DNA from 2 places in the Streptomyces sp. NPDC050625 genome. Region 1 is predicted to be linked to the other one. Evidence: riboswitches for the same ligand, from Rfam matches in the RefSeq annotation. Region 1 holds a riboswitch; the other holds the start of a gene.
What was found. Region 1 has a riboswitch for cobalamin ahead of cobT (nicotinate-nucleotide--dimethylbenzimidazole phosphoribosyltransferase). Riboswitches for the same ligand answer to the same signal wherever they lie in the genome.

Region 2: linked by a shared signal. The riboswitch ahead of AB0I54_RS22400 (CbtB-domain containing protein) and the one ahead of cobT (nicotinate-nucleotide--dimethylbenzimidazole phosphoribosyltransferase) in region 1 are both predicted to bind cobalamin.

What each region holds. Positions count from the first base shown of each region.
Region 1 covers NZ_JBFAIQ010000008.1:223,916-231,556, reverse strand. Annotated here, with positions in the region: gene AB0I54_RS21370 (VanZ family protein) at 1-574, opposite strand, end outside; gene AB0I54_RS21365 (hypothetical protein) at 781-1,197, shown strand; gene AB0I54_RS21360 (acetolactate synthase large subunit) at 1,192-2,769, opposite strand; gene AB0I54_RS21355 (FAD-binding oxidoreductase) at 2,829-4,202, opposite strand; cobalamin riboswitch at 4,450-4,631, shown strand; gene cobT (nicotinate-nucleotide--dimethylbenzimidazole phosphoribosyltransferase) at 4,721-5,899, shown strand; gene AB0I54_RS21345 (nitronate monooxygenase) at 6,064-7,515, shown strand; gene AB0I54_RS21340 (hypothetical protein) at 7,600-7,641, opposite strand, start outside.
Region 2 covers NZ_JBFAIQ010000009.1:125,823-133,463, reverse strand. Annotated here, with positions in the region: gene AB0I54_RS22420 (STM4014 family protein) at 1-176, shown strand, start outside; gene AB0I54_RS22415 (STM4013/SEN3800 family hydrolase) at 268-1,095, shown strand; gene AB0I54_RS22410 (STM4012 family radical SAM protein) at 1,092-2,435, shown strand; gene AB0I54_RS22405 (STM4011 family radical SAM protein) at 2,446-3,333, shown strand; cobalamin riboswitch at 3,407-3,548, shown strand; gene AB0I54_RS22400 (CbtB-domain containing protein) at 3,584-3,805, shown strand; gene AB0I54_RS22395 (CbtA family protein) at 3,827-4,579, shown strand; gene AB0I54_RS22390 (thioesterase family protein) at 4,684-5,448, opposite strand; gene AB0I54_RS22385 (VOC family protein) at 5,651-6,004, shown strand; gene AB0I54_RS22380 (discoidin domain-containing protein) at 6,252-7,641, shown strand, end outside.

The sequences.
Region 1 (7,641 bases):
ACACCCGGTCCAGCCGCAGGACGTACTGTGCGGTTTCGACCAGGGCCGAGCAGCCCGCCCCGAGCGCAAGGACCCGCGGCACGGACGCCAGCGCCGCGAACCGCATCGGGGCGAAGAACCCCAGCGCCGCGAAGATCAGCAGGTTGCCGACGATCCCGACCGGACCCATCGTGACCAGGTCCCGCAGTGGTACCAGGCTCACCCGGGCGGGGGCGGTGCCGGCCTCGCCGCCCGGCATCATCGTCAGCCATACGAGGGGCACCGTCCCGTGGACCATGCCCACCTCGGCCAGCGACAGCCGCCAGGCCGAAGTCACGCCGGCGGCCCGCCGACGGCGCGCCAGAGCCCACACCACCAGCGCGGCCAACGGCAGCGCGACCAGCGTCATGAGCACCGCACCGTTGAACGTGTCGAAGCAGCCGTGCCAGCGCCCGGCCATGCACATCGGAGCGGACATCATGAGCGGCCGCCGCACGACGAACACGGCGCTCGCCATGCCGAGGACCGCCAGGCTGAGGAGCACGATCCTGCGCGTGCGGCGAGGCGGTGCCGGCAGGGATGCGTTGTGGGTCATGCCCCCATTGGAGACGGAGGGCCGTTGCGGTGGCGTATGCGATTTTCGATACGCCCGCGATACACCGCCGAGCATGAGCATCTGCTCGGGCTTGCCGCGGATGGCGGCGTTGACGTCCTCGGCCATCCCCCAAATGATCGTGGTGGGCTACCGCAGGAGGAAGAAAATCCTCCTGCCTGCGAGAGACTCTGTTCTACGGTGAGCCGGTGAAGAAGGATCGACGCGTCCGTCGCCTCGTCACGGACGAGGCCACCTGGTTGTGGACCGTACGGCAGCGAGTGAGACCTGCTTATGCCGACTGTCGCGTGACGCTCTCCTTGTTCACCGAGGGAGCCTTGAGAGGACCTGGGCGCCGATTGTCCCTGGTCTTTGCCCCAACCCCGACCGGAGTCATTTCCAACGGCTACTTCGAGTCGGGGACAGTGGTACGGCTTCCGGACCAGAGCTGGCTCAACCTCTACGAGCCGGGGACGGTCCGGCGCCTGCTGGATGCCGCGGCACCTGCTCTCGAGCTCCGGCCGGCCGAGACGAACCTCGAAGTGGACGGCTGGCTCTACTTCGACGAGGCCGTGGACCGTCGGAACGCCACCTTGTCGGACAATTCTCCGGCCATGCCGTCATGACGCGCGACCTGGGCCGAAGAGCGGGGGCACGCGGGCCTCGATGACATGGGGGCCGGGCTCGTTGAGGGCCTTGGCCAGCTGGGCGGTGAACTCCTCGGCGGTGGTGGCGCGGGCGGCGGGCACTCCCATTGCCCGGGCGAGTCCGGCGAAGTCCAGGTCCGGGCGGGACAGGTCCAGCAGGTCCCGGGCGGCCCGCCCGCGAGCCCGGCCGTCCGGGGTCGGTACCAGGCGGTCGTACTCCATCTCCAGGACGGAGTACGACTGGTTGGCGTAGACGACGATGGTGACGTCCAGGCCCTCGCGGGCCATCGTCCACAGCGCCTGGGGGGTGTACATGGCGCTGCCGTCGGCCTCCAGGCACACCACCGGCCGGTCGGGGCAGGCGATCGCGGCGCCCACGGCCAGCGGCAGGCCCTGGCCGATGGCACCGCCGGTGAGGGTCAGCCAGTCATGGTGCGGGGCACCGGCGGTGGCCGCGGGCAGCCACAGGCCGGATGTGTTCGCCTCGTCCACCACGATCGCCCCCTCCGGCAGCATGGCTCCCACAGCGGCGGCGACCGACTCACCGGTCAGATCGCCCGCGGGTGGCTCCGGCCTGGCCCGGGCCGCCGCGGCCGCAGTCGCGTGCGGCAGCAGGTCCGCCAGGTGCGCGAGGGCCTGTACGGCGTCGTCGCCCGGGCCGGCCAGGGTATGGACGTGGCAGTCGCGAGGGACGAGGAGGCCGGGTGTCTCCGGATAGGCGAAGAAGGACACCGGGGTGCGGGCGCCGACCAGCACCAGGTGCCGTAGGCCGTGGAGTTGGGCGCGAGCGCCCTCGGGCAGATACCCGAGCCGCTCGACGGTGGGCAGGCCCGCGCCGCGCTCCAGGCGCGCCGGAAAGGTCTCGCACAGCAGCCGGGCCCCGGTGGCGGCGACGCGGGCCGCCGCGCGCAGCGCCGGCGCGCGGGTGGCCGGGCCACCGAGCAGGATCGCGGTCGGTTCTCCGGAGCGCAGTGCGGCAGCGACGGCGGTCACCGTGTCGTCCGGCACGGGTGCGGGCGGCTGCAACGGCAGCGGTGGGGCCGGAGAGGCCCCGGGCGACCAGGAGATGTCGGCGGGCAGGATCAGCGTGGCCACCTGGCCGGGTGGTGCCGTAGCGGCGGCCACGGCGGCAGCGGCGTGGATACCGGCGGCCGGCGCGTCGCTGCAGCGGCATACCCAACCGGAGACGGCCCCGGCGAGCGCGTCGATGTCCGACTCGAGTGGCGCGTCGAGCGGTTTGTGGTGCGTGGCGTGGTCGCCGACGAGGTTGACCACAGGGGTGGCCGCGCGCCGCGCGTTGTGGAGGTTGGCCAGGCCGTTGCCGAGGCCCGGTCCGAGATGCAGCAGGGTGGCGGCGGGTCGGCCGGTCATCCGGCCGTAGCCGTCGGCCGCCCCGGTCGCGACGCCTTCGAACAGGCAGGGCACGGCCCTGACTTCCGGTTCCTCGTCCAGCGCGGCGACCAGGTGCATCTCGGATGTGCCCGGGTTGGCGAAGTACACCTCCACGCCGCACGCCCGCAGGGTCGCCACGACCGCTTCCGCACCGTTCACGTCTCGTCCCGTCCTCGCCTGGTGATGGTCATGCCCGTGGGGATGAGGAGCCGGCGGCTTCAGTCGAGCAGCACACCGGGATTGAGGATTCCGCCCGGGTCGAAGGCGTGCTTGATCCGGTGCATCAGCTCTACCCTGGCCGGGTCCTCCGACTCCAGGAAGTACGACTTCTTCGCCCTGCCGATCCCGTGCTCGCCGGAGACGGCGCCGCCCCGCTCCAGGCCCGCCCGGAACAGCCGCCGCAGCACCTCGTCGCGGCGGACGGGGTCCGGCTGGAAGACCGACAGGTGCACGTTGCCGTCGCCGGCGTGGCCGCAGCCGGTGACCAGCGACCCGGTGTCCTCGGCGGCTGCCTGGGCGGCGGCCAGCAGCCCGTGCAGCTCGCCGCGCGGCACGACCACGTCCACGATGTCGTCGGCACCGGCCGCCTTCGCCGTCCAGAAGGCTCGCTCACGGGCCTCGACCAGCCTCCTCGCCGTGGCCGCGGGCAGCACGAAGACGTCCACCGCGCCGTGTTCGAGCAACTGCTCACCGACCGCCTCGACATCCTCCTGGAGCCGCGTCACGGAGCGGCTCTCCAGCACGACGAGCAGATAGCCGAGCGCGGTCAGCCGCACGGACGCGGGAACGCCCAGCCCCGTCTTCTGGTCGTCCGCGATCGCCGCCATGGCCAGCAGGTCCACGTACTCCAGCGCGGCCGGCTCCAGGCCCCCGCCCGCCAGCGGCGGGACCGACCGGAAGACGTCCTCGGCCGACGCGAACGCCGCCAGTACGGTCGTGGAGTGCCGGGCCCGCGGCCGCAGCCGGAGCGTCGCCTCCGTGACCAGGGCGAGCGTCCCCTCGGAACCGACCAGGAGCTGGGCCAGGTCGTAGCCGGTGGACGTCTTGACGTACTTGCCGCCGCCGCGCACGATCTCGCCGGACGCCAGGACGGCTTCGACGGCGAGCACGTGGTGGCGGGTGACCCCGTGCCGTACGGCGTGCATCCCGCCGGCATTGGTGGCGATGGTGCCGCCGATGCTGGCGGTGGGCGCGCCGAGCCGCACGGGGTAGTGCAGGCCGGACTTGGCGGCCTCGTGGTCCAGTTGGTCCAGGGTGACACCGGGCTGTACGACGGCCACGTGGTTGACGGCGTCCACTTCCAGGATGCGGTTCATCCGCTCGAACGAGACCGTGATCCCGCCCGGCCGGGGCACACATCCCCCCGACATGCCGGTCCCCGAGCCGCGGGCGGTCACCGGGATCCCGGCCCCACCGGCGATCCTGAGCACGTCCGCCACCTCGGCGGCCGCGGCGGGCCGGACCAGGTACGCGGGCGTCTGCGGTACGGCGGTCAGCGACTCGTCACCGGCGTACTCAGGGGGGATCTCTGCCCCGGCCAGAACGTGCCGTGCTCCCACGGCGTCGGCCAGCAGCGCCTCGGTGTCCGCCATCGCACCCCCTCCTCGGCTCCCGCTCCCGCCGATCCTGGCCGCGCACCCACTCCACCGGAGGGGGCCGTCCGGCCCTTACCCAGGGCCATATGGACCGGCATGCTTTCCAAGCCGGTCCTGACACGGCGGCACAGCCCGCACGTCCCTCGCGTTCGGCCGTGCGCCGACCCGCACCGGCCCGGCAGGACATCCCGTCGGGCGGCTGCTTGCCGACGGCGGAGTGTGGCAGGATGCGGGCGACGGTGCGGAGGAACTCCGGTGCGGGCCGATGGCCCAAGTCCGGGGCGGGCCCGCCACTGTGACCGGGGAGCTGCCTCCCGCAGATGGCCACTGGCAGCCGGTGCGAGCCGGCCGCTGGGAAGGCCGGGAGTCGGCGCCGGTACCCGTGCTGTACGAGCCGGGCGCCGAGATCCGGGAGCCAGGATATTCCGGCCGTCCCGCAGCCAGGCACTACCCGCCCGGGCGCGGCCCGTTCACGGCGGCGTGGAGAACCGCCGACAGCGGAAGGAACTTCCTTCATGGTGCCCTCGTCCGGCTCCGACATGATGTCCTCGTCCGGCTCCGACACGGTGTCCTCGTCCGGCTCCGATCCAATCCGTCGGCCTGCCGCCGACCCCGCCGTCGGCCTGTTGCTGGAGCGCACCCTGGCCGCCATCACCCCTGCGGACTCCGGCGCCCGCACCGCGGCCCGTGACCGCCAGAACCACCTGACCAAGCCGCCCGGCTCGCTGGGCCTGCTGGAGGACGTGTCGGTCCAACTCGCGGGTCTGGCGGGCAGCTGCCCGCCGCCGATGCCGGAGCCGGCCGCGGTGGCCGTCTTCGCCGCCGATCACGGTGTCCACGCCCAGGGCGTCAGCGTCTGGCCGCAGGAGGTGACGACTCAGATGGTCGCCAACTTCCTGGCCTCCGGCGCCGCGGTGAACGCCCTGGCCGCTCAGACCGGAGCCAGGGTGGTCGTGGTGGACGTGGGTATCGTGACTCCGGTGTCGGCCTCGGACACGACCCCGGGCATGCTGCTGCGCCGCCGGGTCCGCGCCGGAACCGCGGACATGACCGGCGCTCCGGCCATGACCCGTCAGGAGGCGATCCACGCCATCGAGGTCGGCATCGGCGTCGCCGCGGAACTCGTCGACGACGGCTCCCGCTGCCTGCTCACCGGCGACATGGGCATCGCCAACACGACCGCGTCCGCGGCACTGATCGCCGCGTTCACCGGTGCGGACCCGGACGACGTGACCGGTCACGGAGCGGGAATCGACGACACGGCCCGACGGCACAAGGTGGGGGTGGTGCGCAGGGCTCTGGAGCTGCACCGGCCGGACCCGCACGACCCGGTCGGGGCGGTGGCGGCGGTCGGCGGCCTGGAACACGCGGCGATCGCCGGGTTCGTGCTGGGCGCCGCCGCGCGCCGGGTCCCGGTGATCCTGGACGGGGTGATCGCCTCGTCGGCGGCTCTGGTCGCGGCCGCGCTGTCCCCTGATGCCCTGGCCGCCTGTGTGGCCGGACACCGCTCGGTCGAGCCCGGGCACAGCATCGCCCTGCGGCACCTCGGCCTGCATCCGCTGGTCGACCTGGGGCTGCGGCTCGGTGAGGGCACCGGTGCCGTGTTGGCCCTGCCACTCGTGCAGGCGGGGGTGCGTGCCTTGCGCGACATGGCCACATTCGACTCCGCGGAGGTCTCGAGCAAGCACAGCTGAATCAGCCTGCGGGACTCGGGCGCCGCCTGGGTCCCGTCGGGCCGCCTGTTCTGCCGAGTTGTACCGGACCTGGGGGTGGATGGCACGAAATATGGTTACGGTATCGTAGGTTACGGAACCGTAAGTACGCGTTCCGGACCCGGCTACCATCCTTGCGAGGACCCATGAGCACACCCCGGACGAGGGCCGACCTCCCCTGGCTGATCCAAGGTGGAATGGGGGTGGGGGTGTCCGGCTGGCGCCTGGCTCGTGCCGTCGCGCGTACCGGGCAGTTGGGTGTCGTCTCCGGTACCGCCCTGGACACGCTGCTCATCCGGGTGCTGCAGAGCGGTGACCCGGGCGGCCACCTGAGGCGGGCGCTGGCCGCCTTCCCCGTACCGGAGCTTGCCGATTCCATACGGGAGCGCTACTTCGTCGAGGGCGGGATCGGTGCCGGCGAGCGGTTCGCGGCCACACCCCGGCTGACGGCTGACGAAGCGTGCCCGGCCCGGTCGCTGACCGTCGTGGCCAACTTCTGTGAGGTGTGGCTCGCCCGGGAAGGCCACGAAGGGCCGGTCGGCATCAACTACCTGGAGAAGGTCCAACTCGCCACGGTCCCCGCCATGTTCGGCGCGATCCTGGCCGGCGTGGACCACGTACTGGTCGGTGCGGGCATTCCCGCACAGATCCCGGGCATCGCGACCCGGCTCGCCCAACTGCAGCCCGTCACCGCGCGATTGGACGTCGATGGTGACGACAAGCCCGTAGAGCTGCGCTTCGACCCGGCCTCAGTGCTGTGCGGAGCACAGCCGGGGCCCCTGCGCCGTCCCGACGTCCTGGCCATCGTCTCGCTGCCGGCCCTGGCGTCGTATCTGAACCGTTCCCCGGAGACCACTCCGGACGGCTTCGTCGTCGAAGGTCACCGTGCCGGCGGGCACAGCGCGCCGCCGCGCGGTCCGATGCGCCTGGACGAGCAGGGCGATCCCCTCTACGGCCCCCGGGACACCCCTGACTTCGCGAAGATGGCCGCCCTCGGCCTGCCCTTCTGGATCGCCGGCGGCCAGTGCGGACCGGACCAGCTTCGCCGGGCGAGGGAAGCGGGCGCGGCGGGCGTCCAACTCGGCAGTGTCTTCGCGCTCTGCGAAGAGTCCGGCCTTGATCCGCAGTTGCGGCGGGAGCTGGTCGAGCGCGAGCTTCGCTCCGCACTGACCGTGCGCAACGATCCTGCGGCCTCTCCGACCAGTTTTCCGTTCAAGGTCGCCGACCTGCCGGGCACGTTGGCCGACCCCCGCGTGAGCTCGGCGCGCCCCCGGGTCTGCGACCTCGGCTATCTGCGCACCCCCTACCGCACCGAGCACGGCGCCATCGGCTATCGCTGCCCGGCGGAGCCCGGCGCGATGTACGTCCGCAAGGGCGGTGCCGCCGAGCAGACCGAAGGACGGCAGTGCCTGTGCAACGGGCTGCTGGCCGCCGTCGGGCTCGGGCAGCGCCGTCCGCACGGCATGGTGGAGCCCCCCATCGTCACCATCGGCCAGGATCTCGGCTTCCTGCCGCGGATCGCCCCCCAAGGACAGCCGTACAGCGCGGAGTCGGTGGTGCGATGGCTGTCCGCGGGCCTGGCGGAAGTATCCGTGTGAGCGGTAGGCCCAGCAGGCCGGGAAATCGAGCGCACCCTCAACTGGTGTGACAGCCATTCGTGGGCTACTGCCCCCGTTCCGGCCTCAGCGTGAGCGCGTACCGGTGGCATGGGCGTACGCGGCGCG
Region 2 (7,641 bases), on a different contig from region 1:
GCGACCTGCTGCCGGGCCTCACCGGCCTGCCCGGCAGCGGCGCCGAGGGCCTCGACACCTACGCCACCCAGGTGGCCGCCGCGCTGCGCCGCTTCGCCCCGGACCGGCCGGCCTCCTCTTCGCACCACCAGTACAGAGAAGGAAACCCGCATGCCCTCGCCCGCCCCGACGCCTGAGCCGCTCCCGCCCCGGAGCACCCCCACCGCGCCTCAAGCGCCTGGTGAGCCGCATGAGTCGTATGAGTCGTATGTTCCGCATACGCCAGACATGAACGAGATCGTCGGCAGCCACGACATCCTCCTCGTCACCCTCGACACCCTCCGCCACGACGTCGCGGCCGAACTGGCCGCGGCGGGCCGCCTACCGAACCTGGCCCGTCACCTCCCCGGCGGCCGCTGGGAGAAGCGCCACGCCCCGGGCAGCTTCACCTACGCCTCCCACCAGGCGATCTTCGCGGGCTTCCTGCCCACCCCGGCCGCCCCCGGCCCGCATCCGCGCCTGTTCGCGGCGGGCTTCGCGGGCAGCGAGACCACCGCCGCGGGGACCTTCGTCTACGACACCCCGGATCTCGTCTCCGGCCTCGCCGAGGTGGGCTATCGCACCGTGTGCATCGGAGGCGTGGGCTTCTTCAACAAGCTCGGCCCGCTGGGCTCGGTGCTGCCCGGCCTATTCCACGAGTCCCACTGGGCCCCGGAGTTCGGCGTGACCGACCCCCGCTCCTTCGAGAACCAGGTGGCGTGCGCCGAACACGTCGTACGCGAACTGCCCACGGAACAACGGCTGTTCCTCTTCGTCAACGTGTCCGCCCTGCACCAGCCGAACTGGTTCCACCTGCCCGGCGCGACCCGCGAGGCCGGGGACACCCGCGCCACGCACGCCGCCGCCCTGGAGTACGTGGACCGGCACATCGGACGGCTCTTCGCCGCCGCGAGCAGCAGACGCCGCTGCTTCGCCGTCGTCTGTTCCGACCACGGCACCGCCTACGGCGACGACGGATACACCGGACACCGCCTCGGCCACGAGTCCGTCTGGACCGTGCCCTACGCGCACTTCGTCCTGGACCCCGCGTCCCGCCCGACGGAGGCCGCCCGATGACCACCGCCGAGCAGACGACGGCGACCAGCCCCTACCAGAGCTACGTGTACGCCTACCCCCACAAGACCGCCTACCGCCGGCTCCACGACCGCCCCCTGCTGAACACCCTCTGGGCGGCCGAACCCAAGGACACCCTCTCCCTCTACCTCCACATCCCCTTCTGCGAAGTCCGCTGCGGTTTCTGCAACCTCTTCACCCGCATCGGCGCCCCCGACGGCCTGACCGGCGCCTACCTGGACGCCCTGGAGCGCCAGGCGGGGGCCGTACGCGAAGCGCTCGGGGACACGGACGAGGTCCGCTTCGCCACGGCGGCCTTCGGCGGCGGCACCCCGACCTTCCTCACCGCCACCGAGCTCGAACGGCTGTGTGACATCGCCGAACACCGCATGGGCGCCGACCTCAACGCCGTCCCGCTGTCGGTCGAGGCCTCCCCGGCCACCGCCACCGCCGACCGGCTCACGGTCCTCGCCGACCGCGGCACCACCCGGCTGAGCCTGGGCGTGCAGAGCTTCGTCGACTCCGAGGCCCGCGCCGCCGTACGCCCGCAGCGCCGCGCCGACGTGGAGTCGGCCCTCGCCCGCATCCGTGACGCCGGCATTCCCGTCCTCAACATCGACCTCATCTACGGCATCGACGGCCAGACGGAACGGACCTGGCTGCACTCCCTGGACGCGGCCCTCGCCTGGCGCCCCGAGGAGCTCTACCTCTACCCCCTCTACGTCCGCCCCCTGACCGGCCTGGGCCGACGCGGCAGCGGCCCCGACCCCGCCTGGGACGAACAGCGGCTGCGCCTGTACCGCGTCGGCCGCGACCACCTCCTCGCGCACGGCTACACCCAGCAGTCCATGCGCATGTTCCGCCGCACCGACGCCCCGCCCCAGGGCGCCGACGACTACGCCTGCCAGACCGACGGGATGATCGGCCTCGGCTGCGGCGCCCGCTCCTACACGGCGGGTCTGCACTACTCCTTCGACTACGCCGTGGGCATGCACGAGATACGCGCGATCATCGACGACTACGTGTCCCGCCCGGCCGGCGACTTCGCCCACGCCGAGTACGGCCGCCCCATCGACACCGACGAGGCCCGCCGCCGGCACCTCCTGCAGTCCCTGCTCCAGGCGGAGGGCCTGCGCCTCGACGACTACCGTGCCCGCTTCGGCACCACCCCCGCCGACCACTTCGGCCCCGAACTCGCCCGCTTCGCCGACCGGGGCTGGCTGACCGACGACCCCGGCACCCTCAGGCTCACCCCCGAGGGAGTCGCTCATTCCGATGCGATCGGCCCCGACCTGTTCTCCCCGGCGGTCCGGGCCGCCATGGCCGCCTACGAGAGGAAGTGAGCGGCCCGCCATGGACCTCACCCTCCTCTACCGGGGCCCCCTCGCCTCCTGCGACTACGACTGCCCCTACTGCCCGTTCGCCAAGCGGCGCGACACCGGCGCCCAACTGCGCGCGGACCGCGCCTGTCTGGAGCGCTTCGCCGCCTGGGCCCGGCAGCAGACCGGCGACCGCCTGTCCATCCTGTTCACCCCCTGGGGAGAGGGCCTGGTCCGCTCCTGGTACCGGCGCACCCTCGCCGACCTGTCCCACCTGCCGCACATCCGGCGCGTGGCGATCCAGACCAACCTCAGCTGCCGTACCGACTGGCTCGCCGAGGCCGACCGCGACACGCTGGCCCTGTGGTGCACCTACCACCCCGGACAGACCCCGTACGACCGCTTCCTCACCAAATGCCGCGAACTGACCGAGCGCGGCATCCGCTTCAGCGTCGGCATCGTCGGTCTGCCCGACCACCTCGACGCGGCCCGGCGCCTGCGCGCCGACCTGCCCGAGCACGTCTACCTGTGGGTCAACGCCGCCGAGGGACACCGGTACACCGACGTGGAGGCCGACCGGTGGACGGCCCTGGACCCGCTCTTCCCGTACAGCAGGCACCCGCACACGAGCGCGGGACTGCCCTGCCGCACCGGCGACTCCGTGATCTCCGTCGACGGCGAAGGCACCGTCCGCCGCTGCCACTTCGTGCCCACCCCGCTCGGCAACCTCTACGACGGCTCCTACCGCACCGCCCTGCGCCCCCGCCCCTGCCCACTCGCCGCCTGCGACTGCCACATCGGCTATGTGCACCTGGAGACACTGCCCCTGTACGACGTCTTCGCGGGCGGCGTCCTGGAGCGCATCCCGGCCACGCTCCCCGTGACCCCGATCCCCCACCTGCCACACCTGACGGGGAGTTGACCCCACGCCCCGCACCGGACCGCCCGTCGGGAGAGGAAGATCACGCCTGGTGGGTGCGGTCTTGGCCGTGTCCCCGACACGCGGTACCGTCGGTGCGATATCGACGACGGCGAGACGGAAGCCGGTGGGAGTCCGGCACGGTCGCGCCACTGTATTCGAAGGGCCCCTGGGGCGTTTCGTGAGTCAGACCCGTGGCCGTCGTCCCATGCACCACCGAGATGGGACGCGAACTCCCAGAGGAGGCCCTGCCATGGCGCAGACCGTCGCCCAGCCGACAGCCACCACCCCCGTCGTTCCCGCCACGCTGCCGCTGAAGGCGATAGCACCCTGGGCGGTCTTCTTCGGCATCCTGATGCTGGTCCTGCTGTACTTCGTCGGCGCCGAGCAGGGCGCCACCTCCGTGATCAACGGCACGGACGTCCACGAGTGGGTGCACGACGCCCGCCATCTGCTCGGTTTCCCCTGCCACTGACGCGAGGGGCGCCGCACAACCATGAACTCCACAACCGTAAGAAACCTCCTCGTACGGGGCATGCTCGCCGGCCTGGCCGCCGGCGTGCTCGCCCTCGTCGTCGCCTACTTCCTCGGTGAGCCGAGTGTCGACAACGCGATCGGCTTCGAGGAGGCGCACTCGCACGAGCACGAGATGGAGGTCGTCTCCCGCTCCCTGCAGTCCACCGCCGGACTCGCCACCGGCGTCCTGGTCTACGGGGTCGCCTTCGGCGGCATCGCGGCGCTCGCGTTCTGCTTCGCACTCGGCCGCGTCGGCCGGTTCAGCCCCCGGGCGACCGCGCTGCTGCTGTCCGGCTGCGCACTGCTCGCCGTGTACGTCGTGCCGTTCCTCAAGTACCCCGCCAATCCGCCCTCCGTGGGCGACCCCGACACCATCAGCAAGCGCACCACCCTGTACTTCCTGATGATGGCGCTCAGCGTCCTCCTCGCGATCGCCGCCACCATCCTGGGCAAGCGGCTCGCGCCCTCGCTGGGCACCTGGTACGCGAGCGTCGCCGCGGTGGCGGCCTTCGCCGTCGCCATCGGGCTCGCGTTCGCGTTCCTGCCCGTCATCAACGAGGTACCGAAGGACTTCCCGGCGACCCTGCTGTGGCGGTTCCGGCTCTCCGCGCTGGCCATCCAGACGGTGCTGTGGGTCGGATTCGGTCTCGTCTTCGGCGAGTTGGCCGAGCGGATGCTCAATCCCAAGCCCGCGACAGCCTCGTCCCCGCGGACGGTTCCAGCCGCGCACTGATCCCTTCGGGACTCAAGAGGGCCCTTCGGAACCATCCGGGGGCCCTCTCGCGACGTCCTGCGGCACGGTGCCGGCAGAAGCGGATCCCGCCTGCCCGCGGCGGCTCAGCGATCCGGCTGGGGGCGGACGGTCAGGATCTGCTGGGCGTGGCCGACGGGGCCGTCGACGTCGTGCAGGACGGTGCTGGTCAGGCCCTGGCCGGTGGGGCCGAAGGTGACGGTGGTGTCCAAGCCCGTCCAGTTGCCCCGGGGCCGGCGGTGCAGGTGGACGGTCAGGTCGACGTTGGGGAACATCCACTCGCTGGGCGGCTGTCGTACGGCGATGCCATTGGCCGTGTCGACGAGAGCGAGGTAGGACGCGAGCGGACTGCTCGGCTCTTCGGCGACGAGGGCGAGCGGGGTGGAGACCCAGGCCGTGGTGCGGCCCGGCCGGGGTGGGCCGACCGGGCGGACGTCCAGGGAGGCGATGTAGCCGCCCGGCCACACGTCGGCCATCGGCCACGCGGCGAGGCTCTCCGGCGGGGCGAGCCGCTCGCCCGGGCCTCCTGCCACTGCGGTGGTGTCAAGCGCCGCGAGCAGCCAGGCGCGGGCGCGGACCACCGGGCGGTCGGCGATCCGTACGACCGCTTCGAGGAGTTCGATGGTGCGGCCGGGGCGCACGGTCTCCACCCGGACCTCGCACTCGTCGAGGGCGAGCCGCCCGAGGATGTCGTAGCTGATGCGCGACAGCAGCAGCCCGGAGCCGGGGCGCGCGGCCAGATGGCGGTCGATCGCGTGCACGACGAGGCCGCCGAGCGGGCTGAAGTGCTGTTCGTCCGAGGCCCAGGCGCCGCCGACGTGCGGGGTGGGCTTGTAGCGGTGGTCGTCCATCCGCTCGTAGTAGCTGCCGGGCTTCAACGGTTGCTTCTCCTCGGGACGATCACAGGGCGTTGAGCATAACGACGTAGACGGCGGTGCCCATGCCCACGCTGAATCCTTGGTCATCGTGCCGTGCAGGGCCGTCACGGCGAGGACCATGAGGATGCCGACCGGCATCCACACCGACAGCCCGCAGTCCTGGCAAGATGGCGGCATGGAACGTGTGCTTGGAATCGGTGGTTACTTCATGCGGGCCGCCGACCCGGCGGCGCTGAGCGCGTGGTACCGCGATTGCCTGGGCCTGGACGCCGACGAGAACGGCCTGTGGAGTCAGGGAGCCGGGCCGACGGTGTTCGCGCCGTTCGAGTCCGAGACCGACTACTTCGGGTCCCGAGCCCAGCAGACCATGCTCAACTTCCGGGTCCGCGACCTGGACGCGATGCTCGCGCAACTGCGTGCCAAGGGAGCGGACGTGGCCGCGGAGACGCAGGACATGGACGGCATCGGCCGATTCGGCTGGGTCACCGACCCCGAGGGCAACCGCATCGAACTGTGGCAGCCTGCCTGACCTCTTCTTCAACAGACGGTGAGGTACTGGTGGCCCACTGGGTTGTTGAGGCGTGACTTCCGATCAGGCTCGTGGTGCGTGTTCTGACGCCGTCGGCAGGTCGACCCTTCACGGCTATTGACTCCACGTGCAACAGTGGCGATCCTCGTCGGCATATCTTGCGCGGGTCATGTCAAGTCGGGTGGGTCTGCTGCTGGCCACGTCCCGGCTCGTCGGCCGCGCTTCCCCCGACCGAGGGACGTGGTGTGTGACCGTGACCGGACGCCCGTACCGCAGACGCAAAGACGTCACCGTGGTCTCGCTGCTCCTCCTCGTACTGGCCGCAGTCCTTGGCCCCACCCCGAGTTCGGCGGCCGGCAACGACTGGTGGGATCCGACGGCACGACCCACGCCGGACTCTCAGATCAATGTCACCGGTGAGCCGTTCACCGGCACCGACGCCAAGGGCGACGTACGCGGGTTCGTCGACGCCCACGACCACCTGTTCGCCAACGAGGCCTTCGGCGGGCGGCTCATCTGCGGCAAGACGTTCTCCGAGGCCGGGATCGCCGACGCGCTCAAGGACTGTCCCGAGCACTACCCAGACGGCTCCCTCGCGATCTTCGACTTCATCACCAAGGGCGGTGACGGCAGACACGACCCGGTCGGCTGGCCCACGTTCAAGGACTGGCCGGCCCACGACTCCCTGACCCACCAGCAGAACTACTACGCCTGGGTGGAACGGGCCTGGCGCGGCGGCCAGCGGGTCCTCGTCAACGACCTCGTCACCAACGGTGTCATCTGCTCGGTCTACTTCTTCAAGGACCGCAGCTGCGACGAGATGACGTCGATCCGACTGCAGGCGAGGATGACGTACGACCTCCAGGCGTACATCGACAAGATGTACGGCGGTCCGGGCAAGGGCTGGTTCAGGATCGTCACCGACAGCGCGCAGGCCCGCGACGTCATCGAGCAGGGCAAGCTGGCGGTCATCCTGGGAGTGGAGACCTCCGAACCCTTCGGCTGCAAGCAGATCCTGGACATCGCGCAGTGCAGCAAGGCGGACATCGACGCCGGCCTGGACGAGCTCTACTCGCTGGGCGTGCGCAGCATGTTCCTGTGCCACAAGTTCGACAACGCGCTGTGCGGCGTCCGCTTCGACTCCGGCAGCCTCGGAACGGCCATCAACGTCGGGCAGTTCCTGTCCACCGGCACCTTCTGGAAGACCGAGAAGTGCACCGGCCCCCAGCACGACAACCCCATCGGCTCGGCCGCGGCGCCCGGGGCCGAGGCCAAACTCCCGGCGGGCGTGAGCGTCCCCTCGTACGCCTCGGACGCGCAGTGCAACGTCCGCGGGCTCACCGACCTCGGTGAGTACGCCGTACGCGGCATGATGAAACGCAAGATGATGCTGGAGATCGACCACATGAGCGTCAAGGCCGTCGGCCGCGCGCTCGACATCTTCGAGTCGGAGGCGTACCCCGGCGTCATCTCCTCGCACAGCTGGATGGACCTGAACTGGACCGAACGGGTCTACGGCCTCGGCGGATTCATCGCCCAGTACATGCACGGCTCGGAGGGCTTCGTGGCCGAGGCGAACCGTACGAAGGCGCTGCGGGACAAGTACGACGTCGGCTACGGCTACGGCACCGACATGA